DNA from 3 places in the Citrobacter werkmanii genome. Region 1 is predicted to be linked to each of the others. Evidence: predicted binding sites of a transcription regulator. Region 1 holds the regulator's gene; each other region holds the start of a gene.
What was found. The regulator CRP, encoded in region 1, controls carbon source genes, mostly activating them, when cyclic AMP is high. The targets are predictions, from matches to a motif close to ATGTGANNNNNNTCACAT.

Region 1 (7,266 bases):
ATTTTTTATTCATATTTTGTGATTATAATTTCACTAGCATTTCTGCTTAACAGGGTGGTAATGACATGGCAACTGAACAAACTGCGATTACGCGCGCGACATTCGATGAAGTAATTCTGCCGATTTATGCACCGGCTGAGTTTATCCCGGTAAAAGGAAAAGGGAGTCGAGTCTGGGATCAACAGGGCAAAGAGTATGTTGATTTTGCGGGCGGCATTGCAGTTACCGCGTTAGGGCATTGCCATCCGTCGCTGGTTGAGGCGTTAAAAACCCAGGGTGAAACCCTGTGGCACACCAGTAACGTTTTCACCAACGAACCAGCGTTGCGCTTAGGTCGTAAAATCATTGATGCGACCTTTGCTGAACGCGTGCTGTTCATGAACTCCGGTACCGAAGCCAATGAAACCGCCTTTAAGCTGGCGCGTCATTATGCCTGCGTACGCCACAGCCCGTTCAAAACCAAAATCATCGCCTTTCATAATGCGTTTCACGGTCGTTCGCTGTTTACCGTATCTGTTGGTGGGCAACCGAAATATTCCGACGGCTTTGGACCAAAACCGGCGGATATCATCCATGTGCCGTTTAACGATCTGCATGCGGTAAAAGCGGTGATGGACGATCACACCTGCGCGGTGGTGGTGGAGCCCATTCAGGGAGAAGGCGGCGTCACTGCGGCAACCCCGGAATTCCTGCAAGGTCTGCGTGAACTTTGCGACCAGCACCAGGCGCTGCTGGTCTTTGATGAGGTGCAGTGTGGGATGGGGCGTACCGGCGATTTATTTGCCTATATGCACTACGGCGTGACGCCGGATATCCTCACCAGCGCCAAGGCGCTCGGCGGCGGTTTCCCGGTGAGCGCCATGCTGACCACTCAGGAAATTGCCTCCGCGTTCCACGTGGGTTCGCACGGTTCCACTTACGGCGGTAATCCGCTGGCCTGTGCGGTTGCAGATGCCGCGTTTGATATCATCAACACCCCGGAAGTGCTGGAAGGTATTCAGGGCAAACGTCAGACGTTTGTGCATCATTTGCAGAAAATTAATCAGCAGTTCGATATTTTCAGCGATATTCGCGGAATGGGGCTGCTGATTGGCGCCGAGCTGAAGCCGCAGTTTAAAGGCCGGGCGCGCGATTTGCTCTACGCCGCCGCGCACGAAGGGGTGATGGTGCTGAATGCCGGGCCGGACGTGATGCGTTTCGCGCCGTCGCTGGTGGTGGAAGACGCGGATATCGAGGAAGGGATGCTGCGTTTCGCGCAGGCGGTAGCGAAGGTGGTGGGCTGATTGGTTGATTGCCTGATTGCCGGATGGCGGCGCGAGCGCCTTATCCGGCCTACAGGGTAAGGTGTGATTCGTAGGCCGGATAAGCGTAGCGCATCCGGCAGCCGATCTTAGCCTTTCATGTCCCGCAACCGACGGCTAAGCCAGATCCCGTGGTGGGGTCGTTGACGCCATGCTACCGACGAAATGGTGTGCATGGTGTTCAGATGCCCCAATATTCGCTGCAGATGCTGCTCCAGGGTGCTTAATGGACCGTGGGACAGCATTTCAGGCGCTTCGAGAATATTCACATCGCCCGAGCTTCCCGGTCCGTCATACTCCAGCCGCTGCTGACAGCGCTGGAGCGCAATCTCGCAGGACTCCAGATACCGCTGCGCCAAATCCGGCGTCAGCATCGTATGTTCCCTTGCCAGTGTGGTCATCGCGTTGATGTGTTCGACAATAAACTGGCTGTGCGTGACCCACAGTTTCATATCCGCCAGATAGTGCGAGTTGAATCCCGGCTCCTGCATTGCCTGATTCAGTGAGTTAAACAGCGTGTTATGCGCCTGGTTGACCCGCATGCGTTGATACGCCAGCGGCGTGGCCTGCGGATCGTTGCTGAGGATCAGGCGAATAGCCTCCTGGTCGGCTTCTAACGCATCGTGGGCGTTCTTACGCAACAGACCACTCTGCCACTGTGGCCACAGCCAGAGCGTGCCGCCAAAGGCGATTAAGCAGCCAATCACCGTGTCGACAAACCGCGGCACGATAAATTGTTCCCCGTTCAGCGTCAGCAGTTGCAGGGTGTACACCGCCGTAACCGTAAAGCCGACGGTGGCCCAGCCGTAGTTTTTGCGAATGATCAGATAGCTGCCTAACGTGATCAGCAACATGCCTGCCAGCGTGAAGCCTTCCTGAATATGAAAGTGCAATGTGACGCCCGCAATCACCAGTCCGACGAGCGTACCCACCGAACGATGCAAAATACGCACCCGGGTCGCCCCATAGCCATTTTGCGTGACGAACAGGATCGTCATCAAAATCCAGTAAGGTTTAGGCAGATGTAAGGCGCTGCCCATCAGGCTGGCGATACTCAGCATGACGCTGATGCGCCCGGCGTTACGCAGTGCCGGGGATTTCAACGACAGATAGTTTTTCAGCGCCGGGATCAACGGCAACCGCCGCTGTTTGTCCGCCATCAAATCTCGGGCATACAGCGGGCGCTGGGTCCGTAGCACGCGGGCGATACGGCTGAAGTGCCAATAGCAAAACTGTCCTACCGGATTATCCGGATGCTGGTTGGCGATTTTCTCCAGCGAGCCAATCTGCTTTTCCATTGAGAAACGGGTCGGTAATCGGTGATACAAGATATCATCGGCCAGGACGCGCAGGCGGGCGGCGACGGTGCGCGCGTTCCAGCGAATCACCTGTTCCGCGTGGCTTCGCTCGACCAACTTTTGCACCTCTTCCGGCTGATGCAGGCTAACTGAAATATGTTCCTGCAAATCGAGCGCTTCCTGAAAGGCACGCAACAGTCGCTTGTATTCATTATTGTGATGCGCCGACAGCATGTGCATTTGCTGGTAGCACTGGGTAATCAAATCCACCGCTTTTTGTTGACGAACCAGTAGCGGAGGCAGCGCTTTTTCTGGATCGGCATGCTGGGTCAGCAGACTGTACTTGGCCTCACAGTAATCGGCTAATTCGCGGTACAGCAGGCTAAGCGATTCACGCAGTGGCTGCTCACGCCACATCCAGAACCAGAACCAGTTGAACAGACCGTACCACAACGTACCCAGTGCATAGATCAGCAATGGCTCCCAGACGGGCATGTTCCCGGCAAGGCTTAGCGTGAAAATTGCCGCGATGAGTGAGGCTGGCAGCAGTCGCGCATGCAACGGGCTTAGCTCGGCGGTTACGCCAAGAATTAGCGTCAGGCCGGTGAGGATGAGCGGCAGTGGTATATCTTGCGCCAGCAGTAACTGCATGATCAGGCTGCAACCGGCAAACAGCGATGCGCCAATAACTAAACGTTTAAAAAAGCGTTTATGCGGGGTATCAAGACCGGCAATGTTGCAACAGGCAGGGACGAGGGAAAACAGAAGCCCCAGATGAAGCTGACCAATGATAAGACCGACGGCCACAGGTAAACACAGCACCAGCGTCTGCCGTAGTGCGTAGTTGATCTCGGGGTGATAAATCAGTCTTCGCCACATCGGAACAAACAAAAATGGCGCGCTACCGGGTAACGCGCCATTTCGATGGGATTAACGTGTGCCGTAAACGACAATGGTCTTACCGTGAGCGGAGATCAGGTTCTGATCTTCCAGCATCTTCAGAATACGACCAACGGTCTCACGGGAGCAGCCAACGATCTGGCCGATTTCCTGGCGGGTGATTTTAATCTGCATACCGTCCGGGTGAGTCATCGCGTCAGGCTGTTTTGCCAGATTCAGCAGAGTCTGGGCAATACGGCCGGTGACGTCGAGGAAGGCAAGGTTGCCTACTTTTTCAGACGTGACCTGCAGGCGACGAGCCATCTGAGAAGACAGGCGCATCAGAATATCCGGGTTGACCTGGATTAATTGGCGAAATTTTTTGTAGGAAATTTCAGCGACTTCACATGCGGTTTTGGCCCGTACCCAAGCGCTACGTTCCTGGCCTTCTTCGAAGAGGCCTAATTCACCAATAAAATCGCCCTGATTCAGATAAGAAAGGATCATTTCTTTCCCTTCTTCATCTTTGATCAGCACTGCCACTGAGCCTTTAACGATGTAATACAACGTTTCCGCTTTTTCACCCTGGTGAATCAGCGTGCTCTTCGATGGGTACTTATGAATATGGCAATGAGACAAGAACCATTCGAGAGTCGGGTCTGTTTGCGGTTTGCCAAGCACCATGCGCGGTTATCCTCTGTTATAAGCTGTCTCCAGAGCCAGAAAACGACGCTGCCTCTGGGTTTGCAAAAATGTGCTTCCCGCTACCTGGGAAGGGGGCTACTAAAAATATACTGCAGCCTGTAATGTGATGTCCTCTGCATACATGCAGTACGTCAATGTATTACTGTAGCATCCCGACTGTTTTAGCATAGCTTTCGCCGTGTGTCTCCTGGTGTCTCGCTTCAGCATGACGCAGGTCGCCTTCCGTTGCGAGAATTGTTATGTACGCGTAATCTGTCAGGAAAATTGAAACATTGGAGTTACGAAATATGCAAGCGCGTGTAAAGTGGGTTGAGGGGTTAACCTTCCTCGGTGAGTCCGCCTCTGGCCACCAAATTTTGATGGACGGTAACTCCGGTGATAAAGCGCCGAGCCCGATGGAAATGGTATTAATGGCTGCAGGCGGTTGTAGCGCTATCGATGTGGTGTCGATCCTGCAAAAGGGTCGTCAGGATGTGACCAACTGCGAAGTGAAGCTCACCTCTGAGCGCCGTGAAGAAGCGCCGCGTTTGTTTACCCACATTAATTTGCATTTCATCGTCACCGGCAACGATCTGAAAGAGGCGTCGGTCTCCCGCGCCGTCGATCTCTCGGCGGAAAAATATTGTTCCGTGGCATTGATGCTGGAAAAGGCGGTGAATATTACCCACTCCTATGAAGTGGTTGCTGCGTAATACGTGATGCCCGATAAGCGTAGCGCCATCGGGCACATTCCGTACCTCACTCTATCTTTTTACCTTCCATCAGTCGCTGAACCAGCGGCAGCATAATCAATTCCATCGCCAGACCCATTTTGCCGCCAGGTACGACTAATGTATTGATGTGGGAAATGAATGAGCCTTGCAGCATGGCCAGAAGCCACGGAAAGTCGATCCCTTCCAGATTACGAAAATGAATGACCACAAAGCTTTCATCCAGCGACGGAATGCTCTTGGCGGCAAAGGGGTTTGAGGTATCGACGGTGGGTACGCGCTGAAAGTTAATGTGCGTACGGGAAAACTGCGGCGTGATGTAATTGATGTAATCGTCCATTGAGCGCACAACCGAGTCCATCACCGCTTCACGCGAGTGTCCACGCTCGCTGGTATCGCGGGTCAGTTTCTGGATCCATTCCAGGTTAACGATCGGCACCACACCGACCAGAAGGTCGACATGCCGGGCCACATTTTGCTGTGGGGTGACGACGCCGCCGTGTAGCCCTTCATAGAACAGGACATCCGTCGGTTCAGGCAATGGCTGCCAGGGGGTAAACGTTCCCGGGACCTGATTCCACGGTACGGCTTCATCGTAGGTGTGCAGATATTTACGCGACTGACCTTTTCCCGTCTGGCCGTATTCAATGAAGGTTTGTTCCAGCAGACCAAAGTCATTGGCTTCGGGCCCGAAATAACTGATATGTCGCCCGGCATCGCGCGCTTTGCGAATCGCCATATCCATTTCCGGACGGGTATAGCGATGAAAACTGTCACCTTCCACCTCGGCGGCGCGCAGATTTAGCTGCGCGAAAATTTTACGAAACGCGAGGCTGGTGGTGGTGGTCCCCGCGCCGCTGGATCCTGTTACCGCAATCACCGGATGTTTGGCAGACATAACAACTCCATGAATAGGTTGATTTTTTATTATAGTCGGCCGTCGGCTACGAATTACTGGTGAATCTGCTTCCTCGGCATGATGTTGACCGTTTCATGCAGTTCGGACCACACCAGGACGGCTTCACCTGATTGTAGTTGGCGTTTGACGTCGGCGACTTTTTGTTCGAGCGAACGTTCATGTTCACCATAATCGGTACCTTCGCGCAAGACAAAGCTTTCAATCAGATTGTCCAGCGCGTCCGGGGAGATGTCTTGCCAGGGGATAATCATGATGACGCCTCCAGATACGTTGTCAGCCAGTCGGGAATTCTGGATTCCAGCCACATCTCAGGGCGGCGCACTGTGCCGCCAATAAATCCGACGTGTCCGCCGTGTTCAGTCAACTGATACTCCACCTGTGAGGGCAGGTTTTCCGGTTCAGGGATCACGTGATGATCCATAAACGGATCGTCCTTGGCATGGATAATCAGCGTCGGTTTGGCGATCTGATTAAGCAATGGCATGGCGCTACACTGGCGGTAATAGTCTATAGCATCGGCAAAACCGTGGATTTTGGCAGTGATGAGATCGTCAAAATCACGAATGCGACGCAGGGATTTCAACTGGGTCAGACTCACCGGCAACGAACCCGGATAGGCCTGTAGCTTACGCGAGGCGTTAGCTTTCAACAGATTGAGCAGATAGCGCTGGTAGACGCGTGAGAACCCCTTCTCCATATGGTAACTACAGGCTTCCAGCACGAAAGGCGCAGAGACAATAACCGCTGCATCAATGGGAATATCGTTGCCTTCTTTGGCCAGCAGGCAGGCAAGCATGTTCCCGCCGAGTGAATAGCCGACCGCCGCGGTCGGCACACGACCAAGCTCGCGTTCCAGCCAATGTAAAAACCAGGTGCCATCTTCTGTTTCACCAGAATGATAAATACGGTTGAGACGATTTGGTTCGCCGCTGCAGCCGCGAAAATGCATCACCACGCCCAGCCAGCCGCGCTTTTGCGCTGCCTCAATCAGGCCATGTGCGTACGGGCTGTTCAGACTGCCTTCCAGACCGTGAAAAACCACCAGGCGCGGTTTGTGCTTCGCCTGTTGCGGATCTTCACTCCATGCCAGATCGACAAAGTCACCGTCGGGTAATTCCAGACGCTGCCAATGGGCGTCGAACTTCACCTTGCGGCGAATTAAACGCGGCAGCATTGTCTGCAAATGGCGGTTACTGATACCGCGCATAGGGCGGAATTCTCGCGAATCATCAGTAGGTGGGATCATTTCTGTGGACGTGATTTCAACCATAACACCAGAGCAATTAATAATCGGAAAGAATAACTATACCGCGCGCAGCGCTTGCGGGTTAGCCAATATGTGATTTTGTCGCTAGTCAGTCAGCAGGTTACGCGAGAAAAAATGAAAATCGACGTCGGGCTTTCGTCGCCACAGGCGAGCTTTACGCGTCCCTGTCGCTACGCTTTCTCCGGTA
Region 2 (7,266 bases), 1.4 Mb from region 1:
TGATGATCGTCGCCGTTAACCTGCAGCCAGATAGGCGCATTGTTAACATCAGCGATTTCACTGGCTTTATGCAGCGGCGCGATGGGCGCAGAGAGATCAAACGCTTTGCCGATTTCCCACGGACGCCCCATCTGGCGCATCTCCATCTGCCTGTCACGACGGGTCATATCCAGACCGGTGGCATAGCCCCAGATATATTCGTGCGCTTTTTCCAGCGGTATATCGCTGCCCTTTTTACCAATCGCCACCACCAGCTCTATCTCGTAGTGATAGTTATCGGTCTGCGACGGGTACGGCAGTTCAAGGGTTTGACCAGCCGCCACCGGAACCACCGCGTCGGCCGGTTTACAGAAGAAGAACGGCGGTTCGCGATCCGGGTCAAAGCCCATTTCACGCGCATGTGCAGCATAGTTGCGCCCCACACAGTAAACGCGGCGCACGGGAAATTGTTCATCACTACCAACCACCGGAACGGTAACAGGCGCTTGTGGTTCGAATACGTATTGCGTCATTTTCTCTCTCCCAAATTAATAGCGTGCTTCACGGAACAACCCCAGCGCTTCCTGAACCGGTCTGTCCGAAAAACTGAATAAGACGGCATCTTCGCTGGCCTGGAACGACACACCGTGCCAGGTCGGCACCACGAAGATATCTTTTGGCGAAAAGTTGAAGGTTTCGTTGCCGATGGTGACCCGCCCGCTTCCTTCCACCACATGGTAGATAGTGCTGTCAGTGGTACGCGCCATCCGTGAAGAAAAGCCCTTCGGCAACAATTGCAGGAAGGTCCCCATTGACGGCATGGGATAACCGCCGGTTACCGGGTTCACGTAGCGCATCTTGTAACCATCCCACTTGTCGGCTTCGCCCATGCGGGTCAGGTCATGCAGTGCTTCACGGCTACGATCGTAGCGATAGTTGAAAATGGGCGATGAGTTACCCTTCTGATGACGCAGCGGCAACATGTTGGCCGCATAGCGCGGTAAATAATCCCCTTCCTTGCGCGTGACCGGCTGCTGATCTTCCGGGTAGTCTTCCGCAAAGCCGCAGCCCAGCAGATTCACCAGCGGCAGATCCAGACCGTCCAGCCACACTACCGGTTCGCTGCCAGGGTTGCCGTGATCGTGCCAGCGCCATTGCGGCGTCAGAATAAAATCGCCTTCATGCATCTGGGTGCGCTCGCCATCGACGGCGGTAAATGCCCCTTTCCCTTCGACAATAAAGCGCAGCGCAGACTGATTATGGCGGTGGCTCGGCGCAACCTCGCCCGGCATGATCAACTGTAATCCCGCGTACAGCGTCGGGGTGATGGAAGACTGTCCGCGCAGCATTGGGTTTTCCAGCACCAGCACGCGGCGAATCGCCTCTTTCGCGCCAATCAGATCGCCACTTTCCAGCAGTAGCGGACGGATCTCCTGATAGTTCCAGTACGCAGGCGCGCAATTCGCGTTCGGCGTTGACGGCACCAGACGGTGCAACGACTCCCACAGCGGGGTCAGATTCTGCCCGGAAATATGCTGGTAAAACTGCTGACGGCTGTTCTTAACATCCTGATTCAGTTCAGACATAGGGATTCTCCTTATTCATTCACGATGCCTGCGCGTGGCAAGGCGTCAGGGACAGAGGCCGACTGGCGAACAACAACCGTCAGCAGCGTAAGCATCACCGCGCTGATGGCCGCCGGAACGGCAATAATGAAAAACAGGTTATCGAATGAGAAATTCATCGCCATCATCACGCCGCCGGAAAGCGAACCGACAATCGCGCCGCAGCGGCCAATGGCATTAGACCAGCTGACGCCCGTCGCCCGGCTTTGCGTCGGATAAAGGGTGGCGGTTAACGCATTGAGACCCACCTGAGAACCGCTAATCCCGATGCCGGTGCCAAAAATCGCCAACGCCATCAGCCACAGGCCGTTTTCGCTCAGGCCAATCATGACGATACATACCGCCCCCAGCGCATAGCTCACCGCCAGCACGCGGAAAGGATTGTATTTATCCATCAGTACGCCCAGCGCCAGCGCGCCTAACGTACCGCCAATCTGGAAGGCCGCAGTCACCCAGGAGGCATGTTGCAGGTCGATTCCTCGATGGTTAAGCAGCGTTGGCATCCAACTGGAGAGCAGATAAATAATCAGCAGGCTCATAAAGAACACCACCCATAACATCAGGGTAATGGGCAACTGTCGCCCGACGAACAGCTGGCGGATACTGCCTTTGGCAATCGCTGCGCCTTCGTTGAGATAAAAATGGGTATCGTCATAACGTTCCCGGGTAATAGCGCTGACAGTTCTGGCAATCACGTTTTGCGGTAGCTGGCGACGAACCTGCCAGCGCGGGGATTCCGGTAGCGCAAACAGCAGGGCGACAAACAGCATGAGCGGCAAAACGCCTCCCAGCACCAGAATGCCGTGCCAACCAATAACCGGCACCAGTTGAGCACTGACGATGCCGCCCATAGCCGATCCGAGAGTAAAGCCGCAGAACATCATGGTGACCAATGCGCCACGCCGACGGGCAGGCAGGTATTCCGACGTCATGGTGATGGTATTAGGCATCGCGCCGCCCAGACCTAACCCGGTAAGGAAACGCAAAATAACCAGCGTTTGCAGATCGGGCGAAAAAGCAGAGATCAGACTCAGCGCGCCAAACAGCGCCACGCAAAGCTCAATCACCCGTTTACGGCCAAAACGATCGGACAGCGGGCCGCAGAGCAACGCGCCAGCAGTTAGCCCCAGCAGTCCTGCGCCAAAAAGCGGCGCCAGATCCCCGGCGGTCAATTGCCAGTGAGTGCGTATATCGGGTGCGATAAAACCAATCGCCGCGGTATCAAAACCGTCGAGCATGACGACCAGAAAACAGCAAATAATCACGCGCCACTGCGTCTTACCGACGGGGGCGGAATCTATTAGTGCTTGTAGATCACGTTGTTGAGTCATAGTGAATGCCTCAGTGCAGGTAGAGTAGATGTCTGTTTTGTTTTAGGTATGTTGCGACTTTGTATGTTTGGAGATGAAATGTACAATGGCTTTTCATGCAGAGGCATAACCTAGAGGTTATAGCAAATGGCTAACTGGGCACAGAAACTGAAGTTGCACCACCTGCAAACGCTGGTCGCGCTAGGGGAACAGGGAAATTTGACTCACGTCGCCCGAATGATGAATATCACCCAGCCTGCCTTGTCCAAATGGTTATCACAGCTCGAAGATGAGATTGGCATCACGCTCTTTGAACGACATAGCAAAGGCTTACGCCCCTCCGAAGGCGGCAAGCTGTTGCTGCAACATGCTCAACGCCTGATCAATGATATGGAGCGTTCGCAGTACGAAATTGCCCGTTTCAAGCAAGGCGGTCTGGTGGGAAGTCTGAAGATTGGCTGCTCGCCGGTGGCGACCGACTGCGTTTCACAGGCAATACTGGGCTTGCTTACGGAGCTACCCACTCTGCATCTCAATATTGAAGAGAAAGTGATGACCCCGTTACTGCACGATCTGCTGGCGGGTTCAGTGGATGTCGTCGTCGGTCGCGTTGGCGGCCGGGCGCTTCAGCTGCCGCTTAATTACCAGGTGCTCTATACCGAGCCGGTCTGTTTTGTCGCCCGCCCCGATCATCCGCTGGCAAAATATCCTCTGCTCACCTGGAACGATCTGGCTAACTGGCGTTGGATTGTCTGGCCGACAGGCACCCCCATTCGGATTAGCATTGACAACGCGCTGGTCGATAATGGCGTAATGCTGCCGGAAAACACCATTGAATCAGCGTCGATAAACGTCAGTACCAACCTGCTGCAAAGTAGCGACATGGTTTCTATTCTTTCTCTGCGTCTGGCGCAGCGTTACGCCGCCCAGGGACAACTGGCTATCCTGAATCTGCCGAAGATTGAACAAAAAGGCAGCGTAGGCGTATTCTGGCGCAACAATGAAACGCCTACCACAGCCCTGAGTCGTTTTTTGTATTACCTGGCGCAGGTTTAGCGCGATCATATGCGCAATGTTCCAGACGTCTATTTCCTCTATGCTTAGAATTCATGATGTGATCGGTAGCACGTTTTGAAGTTTAATTGTATGATGAATCAGTCTCGTCAAGGGTTTCAATTATGAGCAAATCACTGAACATTATCTGGCAATATTTGCGCGCATTCGTCCTGATCTATGCCTGCCTCTATGCAGGTATTTTTGTCGCTTCGCTGCTGCCGATCACAATTCCGGGCAGCATCATTGGCATGCTGATTCTGTTTGTCTTACTGGCATTGCAGGTATTACCGGCAAAATGGGTTAATCCCGGCTGTTATGTCCTGATTCGCTATATGGCCCTGTTATTTGTCCCGATTGGCGTGGGGATCATGCAGTACTTTGATTTGCTCCGCGCACAATTTGGCCCGGTGGTGGTGTCATGCACCATCAGTACGCTGGTTGTTTTCCTCGTGGTGAGCTGGAGCTCGCATCTTGTACACGGTGAACGCAAAATTGTTGGCCAAAAAGGTTCGAAAGAATGATGACATATATCTGGTGGTCGTTGCCCCTGACTCTCGCGGTGTTCTTTGGCGCACGTAAGCTGGCAGCACGCTTTAAAATGCCGCTGCTGAATCCGCTGCTGGTCGCGATGGTGGTGATTATTCCCATTCTGATGCTGACCGGAATTCCCTACGATCACTATTTCAAAGGCAGCGAGGTGCTGAACGATTTACTGCAACCTGCCGTGGTCGCGCTGGCCTATCCGTTATACGAACAGCTGCACCAAATTCGCGCGCGCTGGAAATCGATAATCGCTATCTGTTTTGCGGGGAGCGTCGTGGCGATGGTTACCGGCACAACAATCGCCCTGTTGATGGGCGCCTCACCGGAAATTGCCGCGTCAATCATGCCGAAATCGGTCACCACACCTATCGCGATGGCGGTGGGAGGAAGTATTGGTGGTATTCCGGCCATCAGCGCGGTGTGCGTCATTTTCGTCGGCATTCTCGGGGCGGTATTTGGTCATACTTTACTGAATGCTATGCGCATTCGCACGAAGGCCGCGCGAGGACTGGCAATGGGTACCGCTTCGCACGCCCTGGGAACCGCGCGTTGCGCAGAACTGGATTATCAGGAAGGCGCGTTTAGCTCTCTGGCGCTGGTCATTTGCGGCATTATCACCTCGTTGGTCGCCCCGTTTCTGTTCCCGGTTATTCTGGCAGTGGTCGGCTAACCTTCACTTTTTGGTTATTTATTTGCGATGCGTTGCACATTTTTCATTTAAGTTTCATAAGTTGCACACACAATGAGATTTGGATCACATATAAAGCCGTAACAGGCCCGTAAACTACGATTCCATTACATTGTTATGAGGCATCGCCATGCATCCACGTTTTCAAACTGCTTTTGCCCAACTCGCGGATAACTTGCAATCAGCCCTGGCCCCTGTTCTGGCGGATACGCATTTCCCCGCCATGCTGACTGCTGAGCAGGTCTCTTTGCTGAAACGCGAATCGGGACTGGACGAAGACGCGCTGGCATTCGCTCTGCTGCCGCTGGCTGCGGCCTGCGCACGTACCCCGCTTTCCAACTTCAACGTGGGCGCGATCTCTCGCGGCATTAGCGGCACCTGGTACTTCGGTGGCAACATGGAGTTCCTGGGCGCAACAATGCAGCAAACCGTTCATGCCGAGCAAAGCGCCATCAGCCACGCCTGGCTGCGCGGTGAAAAAGGCCTCGCCGCCATCACCGTTAACTACACCCCTTGCGGCCACTGCCGCCAGTTTATGAACGAATTGAACAGCGGGTTGGATTTACGCATTCATCTGCCTGGGCGCGAACCACACGCACTGCGCGACTATCTCCCGGACGCGTTCGGGCCAAAAGATCTCGACATCAAAACGCTACTGATGGACGACCAGGATCACGGCTTCGCGCTGCAGGGCGACGCCCTGACCCAGGCGGCAATTACCGCCGCCAACAGATGCCATATGCCGTACAGCAAATCGCCAAGCGGCGTGGCGCTCGAGTGTAAAGACGGGCGAATTTTTAGTGGTAGCTATGCTGAAAACGCCGCCTTTAACCCCACTCTCCCACCGCTGCAAGGCGCGTTAAACCTGTTGAGTCTGAACGGTTACGACTATCCGGACATTCAACGCGCGGTGCTGGCAGAAAAAGCCGATGCGCCGTTAATCCAGTGGGATGCGACCTCCGCCACCCTGCACGCGCTGGGCTGCAACAATATTGAGCGCGTGCTGCTCAGTTAAATCATAAAGCCCGGTGGCGCTGCGCTAACCGGGTAACAGTGACTAAAATCCCCTCAATCAGACTGCTGTTTCTTGCGCTACGTCTTCCGGTACAGTAGCCTGATTGAAATTCCACCCAAATAACGAGTTTTCTGCATGTTAAAGCGCGTGTTTTACAGCCTGTTAGTCCTGTCAGGCCTGCTGCTGTTGACTGTGCTTGGACTCGACAGATGGATGAGCTGGAAGACTGCCCCCTATATCTACGACGAATTACAGGATTTACCCTACCGCCAGGTCGGTGTGGTCCTGGGTACGGCAAAATACTATCGAACCGGCGTTATCAACCAGTATTACCGCTACCGTATTCAGGGCGCATTGAACGCCTATAACAGCGGGAAGGTAAACTATCTGTTGCTGAGCGGCGACAACGCGCAGCAAAGCTATAATGAACCCATGACGATGCGTAAGGATCTGATTGCCGCAGGGGTCGATCCGGCTGACATTGTGCTTGATTACGCCGGGTTCCGTACGCTCGACTCCATCGTGCGTACCCGTAAGGTATTCGATACCAACGATTTCATCATTATTACTCAGCGATTCCACTGTGAACGCGCCTTGTTTATTGCGCTGCATATGGGCATTCAGGCCCAGTGCTATGCGGTGCCTTCACCAAAAGATATGCTTACCGTGCGGGTACGCGAATTCGGCGCGCGTTTTGGCGCACTCGCCGATCTCTATATTTTTAAACGTGAACCCCGTTTTTTAGGCCCACTGGTACCCATCCCTACCATGCATCAGGTACCCGACGATGCGCAGGGGTATCCGGCGGTTACGCCTGAACAATTACTCGAATTACAAAAGAAACAAGGAAAATAAGCATGGATGTACAAACCCTCTTCGTCGTGTTGGCCTTTCTGCTCATTCCTGTGTTTTGTTTCCGTGAGGCCTGGAAAGGCTGGCGCACCGGGGCCGTAGATAAAATTAAGAAGAATACGCGCGAACCGGTATACGCTTATCGCCATCAAGAGCCCCTGCAATTTTGGTCCTATGTGTTGGTTTATGCCGGATGCG
Region 3 (7,266 bases), 230 kb from region 1:
CTATTGCCTGAGCCACCTCGGTGGCAGAAAGGCTTTCTTTATAAGAGTCTGGGGCAATTACGATTTTCATAGTTATGTAGCCTGAAAGTGCCGCGCAAGGCAAGAAATACAGGGCGCGCATCCGCGCCCTTCTTGTTAGCGAGTGACTTCCACTTTCGCCAGTTTTTCGTAGTAGCAGGCGAGCGCGCTATGATCGGCGGTGCCCAACCCATCTGCGCGTAGCGCCTGCATCATCTCCATGACAGCAGCCGTCAGCGGCAACTGAGCGCCAACGCCATGCGAGGTATCCAGCGCATTGGCCAGATCTTTAATATGCAAGTCAATGCGGAAACCCGGTTTGAAGTTGCGGTCCATCACCATCGGCGCTTTCGCATCCAGTACGGTGCTGCCCGCCAGTCCGCCACGAATGGCCTGATACACCAGATCCGGATTCACGCCCGCTTTAGTCGCCAGCGTCAGCGCTTCAGACATCGCCGCAATGTTCAGCGCCACAATCACCTGATTAGCCAGCTTGGTCACGTTGCCTGCGCCAATCTCGCCGGTATGCACCACGGAACCCGCCATCGCTTTCAGCAGATCGTAGTACTTGTCGAAAATCGCTTTATCGCCGCCGACCATCACCGACAACGTACCGTCAATCGCTTTTGGCTCGCCGCCGCTGACCGGCGCATCCAGCATATCCACACCTTTCGCTTTCAGCGCCTCGCTGATTTCACGGCTGGCTAGCGGTGCGATGGAACTCATGTCGATCAGTACCGTCCCCGGTTTCGCCCCTTCAATGATGCCGCCTTCGCCCAGCGCCACCTCTTTCACATGCGGAGAGTTCGGCAGCATGGTGATGATCACATCACACTGCTCGGCAATGTCTTTCGCCGTGGCGGCGGTTTCTGCGCCTGCGGCAATCACGTCCGCAATGGATTCCGGGTTACGGTCAGCAACCACCAGCGAGTAACCTGCCTTGAGGAGGTTTTTACTCATTGGTTTACCCATGATACCGAGGCCAATAAAACCAACTTTCATTGTCATGTCTTTATCTCTCTCTACTGTCGATGGTGGTTATTTCTTAAAAGAATCAGCCAGTTTCTGCGTGGCTGAACGGAACACGCCAAGGTCGCTGCCGACGGCAACAAACGTCGCGCCCCACTCCAGATAACGCCGCGCATCCGCCTCTACCGGGGCCAGAATGCCGCTGGGTTTGCCGTGGGCTTTCGCGCGGGCGAAAATGTGCTGGATAGCTTTCTGCACATCGGGATGGGACGCATTGCCGAGGTGGCCTAACGCCGCAGCCAGATCGCTGGGGCCGACGAAGATACCGTCAACGCCTTCGGTCGCCGCGATTGCATCAACGTTATCAACGCCCTGCTGACTTTCGATCTGCACGATGATGGTGATGTTCTTATTCGACTGCGCAAAATAGTCCGGCACGGTGCCAAACATATTGGCGCGGTGGGATACGGACACGCCGCGAATACCTTCCGGTGGATAGCGAGTTGACGCCACCGCATTCACCGCCTCTTCTTCGGTCTCAACAAACGGGATCAGGAAGTTGTAAAACCCGATATCCAGCAGACGCTTAATGATCACCGGCTCGTTGGTCGGCACACGTACCACCGGCGCGCTGGCGCTACCTTTAAGCGCCATCAATTGCGGGATAAACGTCGAGATATCGTTCGGCGCATGTTCGCCGTCCAGCACCAGCCAGTCGAAACCCGCCAGACCTAAAACTTCAGTGCTGATTGGACTGGCTAATGCAGACCAGCAGCCAATCTGAATCTGCTGCGCCGCGAGGGCCGCTTTAAACTTATTCGGGAAAATCGTGTTATTCATCGCCTATACCTTTGTTTATTTCTGCAATTCCATACGTTTAATGTCACCGACAATAAACAGGTAGCAAACCATTGCCATCAGCGCTGAGCACCCTACAAACATCAGCGCGGCATTAAATGAGTGCAACTCGCTCACCAGATACCCAATCACCAACGGAGTAACAATGGAGGCCACGTTGCCAAATACGTTAAATACGCCACCACACAGGCCGACAATCTCTTTCGGCGCGGTATCGGAAATCACCGGCCAGCCCAACGCCCCGAAGCCTTTGCCGAAGAACGCCAGCGCCATCAGCGCGACTACCAGAGCGGTGTTATCGGTGTAGTTACACAGAATAATGGTCGATGCGAGCAGCATGCCGAGCACAATCGGCAGCTTACGCGCCAGGGTGATGCTGGAGCCACGTTTAATCAGATAATCAGAGAACACCCCACCCAGCACGCCGCCAATGAATCCACATAGCGCCGGAATAGACGCCACCAGACCAACTTTGAGGATCGACATACCTTTTTCCTGTACCAGGTAAATCGGGAACCAGGTAAGGAAAAACCAGGTAATTGTGTTAATAAAATACTGTCCGAAGAACACGCCAAGCATCATACGGTTGGTCAGCAACTGCTTGATATAATGCAGCTTAGGACCACCTGACTTCACATCGCCCGGCTTCTTATGGTCCATATCTACGACCGCGCCGTTTTCAGAGATAAACTTCAGCTCTTCTTGCGACATACGCGGGTGATCGGTTGGGTTATGAATAAACTTTATCCATAGCCCGGTGAGCACAAAACCAATCGCCCCCATCACGGTAAAGACGTGCTCCCAGCCCCAGGCGAAGGTCAGCCAGCCGAGCAGCGGCGAAAACAGCGCCAGGGAAAAATACTGTGCGGAGTTAAAAATCGCGGATGCCGTACCGCGCTCTTTGGTCGGGAACCAGGCCGCTACGATACGGGCGTTGGCGGGGAAGGAAGGTGCTTCTGAGAAGCCCAACATAAAGCGCATGATGAACATTGAAATACCTGCCCAGGCCAGCGGGAACATGTCCACAAAGCCCTGCAGGAAGGTAAACAGCGACCAGAAGAACAGGCTCCAGGTATAGACTTTCTTCGAGCCGAACTTATCGAGCAGCCAGCCGCCGGGGATTTGCATCAGCAGGTAAGCCCAACCGAAGGCGGAAAAAATATACCCCATTGAGATGGCGCTGAGGTGCAACTCTTTCGCCACTTCCGTGCCGGCAATTGACAGCGTCGCACGGTCCGCATAGTTAACGGCAGTTACAATAAAAATTATCAGTAATATTAAATAGCGGGTATGTGTACCTTTCTTTTTCTCGACAATTGTATCCAGAATCATTCTATTTACCTCGGGCACATAAAAATGTTTTTATTATTATTTGTTAGCTATCCCTGGTGATAAATTACCGATAATAAAAACACATAATAATTTATCAGACGTTATGAAACCGTGATTTAGTATAATCAGCAGAGCAACGTTAATCATTGTGCAGACGCTCACTAATTACGCGTTGTTAAAATAATATTTTGGGCATATGCACACACGCATGGGCGCTAATGCACACATTTACTGATTAATCCCCTTGGTGGTACGGTCCTGCTGAGTTTAAGTGATCATGATCACATTCTTAATTTTAAACTCCTGACATTCTTATTTCACGATACCGAATATTTATTACTGATAATTAGATTCAAAATATAAATACCCACACTATTATTACCACCTTGCTGGAGAATACTGGACAATGGCCGACATCGAAATCAGACAAGAATCGCCCTCGGCGTTTTATATTAAAGTTCACGCAACAGATAATGTGGCGATTATTGTCAATGACAATGGCCTGAAAGCCGGGACGCGTTTTCCGGATGGGCTGGAGCTGATTGAACATATTCCCCAGGGTCATAAAGTGGCGCTATGCGATATTCCTGTTCACGGCGAAATTGTGCGTTATGGCGAAGTGATAGGCTATGCCGTTCGCGATATCCCGCGCGGTAGCTGGATTGATGAATCCATGGTTGAGCTGCCCAAGGCCCCGCCGCTGGAGACGCTGCCGCTGGCGACCAAAGTACCGGAGCCGCTACCGCCTCTTGAGGGTTATACCTTCGAAGGCTATCGCAATGCAGACGGCAGCGTCGGCACCAAAAATCTGCTCGGCATCTCCACCAGCGTACACTGCGTAGCGGGCGTGGTGGATTATGTGGTGAAAATCATTGAGCGCGATCTGCTCCCCAAATACCCGAATGTCGATGGCGTGGTGGGGCTTAATCACCTGTACGGCTGCGGGGTGGCGATTAACGCTCCGGCCGCCATTGTGCCGATTCGCACCATCCATAATATTGCGCTGAACCCCAACTTTGGCGGTGAAGTGATGGTTATTGGCCTCGGCTGCGAAAAACTGCAACCAGAGCGACTGCTGGAAGGGACTCACGATGTAAAAAGTATCCCGGTCGACAGCGCCAGCATCGTCAGCTTACAGGATGAAAAGCACGTCGGCTTCCAATCAATGGTTGCTGATATTTTGCAAGTGGCAGAACGCCATCTGGCAAAGCTCAACCAACGCCAACGTGAAACCTGCCCGGCATCAGAACTGGTGGTCGGTATGCAGTGCGGCGGTAGCGATGCCTTTTCCGGCGTCACGGCCAACCCGGCAGTCGGTTATGCCTCCGACCTGTTAGTACGCTGCGGCGCGACCGTGATGTTCTCGGAAGTGACCGAAGTGCGCGATGCTATCCATCTTCTTACCCCGCGCGCGATTAACGAAGAAGTAGGTAAGCGCCTGCTCGAAGAGATGGCCTGGTACGATAACTACCTGGATATGGGCAAGACTGACCGCAGCGCCAACCCTTCACCGGGCAACAAGAAAGGCGGTCTGGCAAACGTGGTGGAAAAAGCGCTGGGCTCAATCGCCAAATCAGGCAAGAGCGCCATCGTCGAAGTATTGTCGCCGGGCCAGCGCCCAACCAAACGAGGACTGATTTACGCCGCGACCCCCGCCAGCGATTTTGTCTGCGGTACACAGCAGGTTGCTTCCGGGATCACCGTGCAGGTATTCACCACCGGTCGCGGTACGCCGTACGGTCTGATGGCGGTGCCGGTGATAAAAATGGCGACGCGTACTGAGCTGGCCAATCGTTGGTTTGACCTGATGGACATCAACGCCGGTACCATCGCCACCGGAGAAGAAACCATTGAAGACGTGGGTCTGAAATTGTTCGAGTTTATTCTCGAGGTCGCCAGCGGGCGTAAGAAAACCTTCTCGGATCAGTGGGGACTGCATAATCAACTGGCGGTGTTTAACCCGGCGCCAGTGACCTGATTGCTGAAAGTGAAATTCGATTACAGGTCGGGGAGTTCGAAAACTTTCCGACCTTTTTGTCAAATACTCACCAGAACAACCTCAATCCCATGCTTACGTAATCCTTCCAGACTCTCCTCTGGAATATTTTCATCAACAATAATCATATCGATCCGCTGGGTATCAATGATCTTATGCAGACTGGAGCGATTAAACTTCGTCGAGTCGGTAACAACGATGATGCGCTCCGCGACTTCACTCATCCGGCGATTGAGACGCGCTTCATCCTCATTGTGTGTGCTAACACCACGCTCTAAGTCGATAGCATCAACGCCAAGAAACAGCATGTCGAAGTGATAATTTTGTAGCGATTGCTCAGCCTGATCGCCATAAAAGGATTGCGACTGACGACGCAAGTGACCGCCGGTCATCAGCAGCTCAACCCCTTCGGCTTCCAGTAACGCATTAGCGACATTCATACCATTGGTCATTGCAATCACATTGGTATGCTGGCGCATCAGGCGGGCAATTTCATACGTCGTGGTGCCGGAATCAAGGATCACGCGGTGCCCCGGTTTAATCAACTCTGCGGCGGCTCTGGCAATACTGCGTTTTACCGCTGTATTGAGCGAACTTTTGTCTTCAACAGAAGGCTCAACACCAGGCGTAGTGCTATCGCAAATCAGCGCCCCACCATAGGCGCGTACCGCAATCCCCTGTTTTTCCAGAAAAGCGAGGTCGTTACGAATCGTGACCGTGGAGACGCCATAAAATAAGGAAAGATCGTTAACCTGAACGCTTCCCTGCTGCCGTAACCGCTGGATGATCTGCTCGCGCCTTTCGCTGGTGCCGATAACGCGCTTGTCTGCAGAAGACTCGGTGTTACTCATAAGAAATCCTTTAGTTGTCTCTTTCGTTTTATTTCGTTTTGTCTATTAACGCCTTTCTTTTACGCGAATGCAAGCCCCACAAGCAGAGAAGAGTCGAACGGATTCACGCTGAAACCTTTCATTGCGTTTCTTTTGTGAAACAGATCGGAAAACTATTATCTTTCGTTTTATTTTTAAATCACCATGATGCAGTATTAAATGAAACAAAACGAAAGATTGATGTCGCAGTTATCTGACCTGGAGAGGAAAGTGAAACATCTAACTAAAATGGTCGAGCAACATAAACGGGGGAAGGCAAACGGGATTTATGCCGTTTGTTCCGCGCATCCAATCGTACTGGAAGCCGCAATACGCTACGCCCATGCCAATCATACACCGCTATTGATCGAAGCAACTTCTAATCAGGTTGACCAGTTTGGCGGCTATACGGGGATGACACCAGCCGATTTTCGCAGTTTTGTCTGCGGTTTAGCCGACTCGCTTAATTTTTCTCAGGATATGCTGATTCTCGGTGGAGACCACCTTGGACCAAACCGTTGGCAAAATCTGCCAGCAGAACAAGCAATGGCCAACGCTGACGATCTGATCAAGAGTTATGTCGCCGCTGGCTTTAAAAAGATCCACCTTGATTGCAGCATGTCTTGTGCTAACGACCCGGTTCCACTAACGGATGAAATCGTCGCTGAGCGCGCCGCGCGCCTGGCAAAAGTTGCCGAAGAAACCTGTATTGCGCATTTTGGTGAATCTGACCTGGTCTATGTAATTGGCACAGAAGTCCCGGTTCTTGGCGGCGCTCACGAAGCATTAACCGAACTGGCGGTAACAACGCCGGATGCGGCACGCGCAACGCTGCAGGCCCACTATCACGCCTTTGAAAAGCGCGGACTGGAAGGTATCTGGCCGCGTATCATCGCCCTGGTGGTGCAACCCGGCGTCGAATTCGACCACACCCACATCATTGATTACCAACCGCAGAAAGCCGTGTCACTCAGCAAAATGGTGGAAGACTACGACACGCTGATTTTTGAAGCGCATTCTACCGATTACCAAACGCCTCAGTCCTTGCGCCAGTTGGTTAAAGATCATTTCGCGATCCTGAAAGTCGGCCCGGCGCTGACCTTTGCCCTGCGCGAAGCGTTATTTTCATTAGCCGCTATTGAAGAGGAATTGCTGCCCGCAAAAGCCAGCTCAGGCCTGCGACATGTCCTGGAAAGCGTGATGCTTGATCGACCAGAGTACTGG

Region 2: a site for CRP is predicted at 5,256-5,273, ahead of cdd (cytidine deaminase). Genes of this name have one in related genera too.
Region 3: a site for CRP is predicted at 3,447-3,464, ahead of garD (galactarate dehydratase). Genes of this name have one in related genera too.

Annotation. Positions count from the first base shown of each region.
Region 1 covers NZ_CP044101.1:4,709,306-4,716,571, reverse strand. Annotated here, with positions in the region: gene argD (bifunctional acetylornithine/succinyldiaminopimelate transaminase) at 66-1,283, shown strand; gene FOB24_RS23280 (YccS/YhfK family putative transporter) at 1,391-3,478, opposite strand; gene crp (cAMP-activated global transcriptional regulator CRP) at 3,530-4,162, opposite strand; gene FOB24_RS23270 (OsmC family protein) at 4,471-4,875, shown strand; gene FOB24_RS23265 (phosphoribulokinase) at 4,922-5,791, opposite strand; gene FOB24_RS23260 (YheU family protein) at 5,845-6,063, opposite strand; partial or broken gene FOB24_RS23255 (hydrolase) at 6,060-7,119, opposite strand; gene FOB24_RS23250 (NUDIX hydrolase) at 7,164-7,266, opposite strand, start outside.
Region 2 covers NZ_CP044101.1:3,328,484-3,335,749, forward strand. Annotated here, with positions in the region: gene FOB24_RS16780 (fumarylacetoacetate hydrolase family protein) at 1-512, opposite strand, end outside; gene gtdA (gentisate 1,2-dioxygenase) at 528-1,565, opposite strand; gene mhbT (3-hydroxybenzoate transporter MhbT) at 1,577-2,935, opposite strand; gene FOB24_RS16795 (LysR substrate-binding domain-containing protein) at 3,062-3,970, shown strand; gene FOB24_RS16800 (CidA/LrgA family protein) at 4,093-4,491, shown strand; gene FOB24_RS16805 (CidB/LrgB family autolysis modulator) at 4,488-5,183, shown strand; gene cdd (cytidine deaminase) at 5,332-6,216, shown strand; gene sanA (outer membrane permeability protein SanA) at 6,352-7,071, shown strand; gene FOB24_RS16820 (DUF2542 family protein) at 7,074-7,266, shown strand, end outside.
Region 3 covers NZ_CP044101.1:4,481,912-4,489,177, forward strand. Annotated here, with positions in the region: gene garK (glycerate 2-kinase) at 1-70, opposite strand, end outside; gene garR (2-hydroxy-3-oxopropionate reductase) at 136-1,026, opposite strand; gene garL (2-dehydro-3-deoxyglucarate aldolase) at 1,057-1,827, opposite strand; gene garP (galactarate/glucarate/glycerate transporter GarP) at 1,843-3,177, opposite strand; gene garD (galactarate dehydratase) at 3,584-5,155, shown strand; gene FOB24_RS22045 (DeoR family transcriptional regulator) at 5,215-6,024, opposite strand; gene kbaZ (tagatose-bisphosphate aldolase subunit KbaZ) at 6,292-7,266, shown strand, end outside.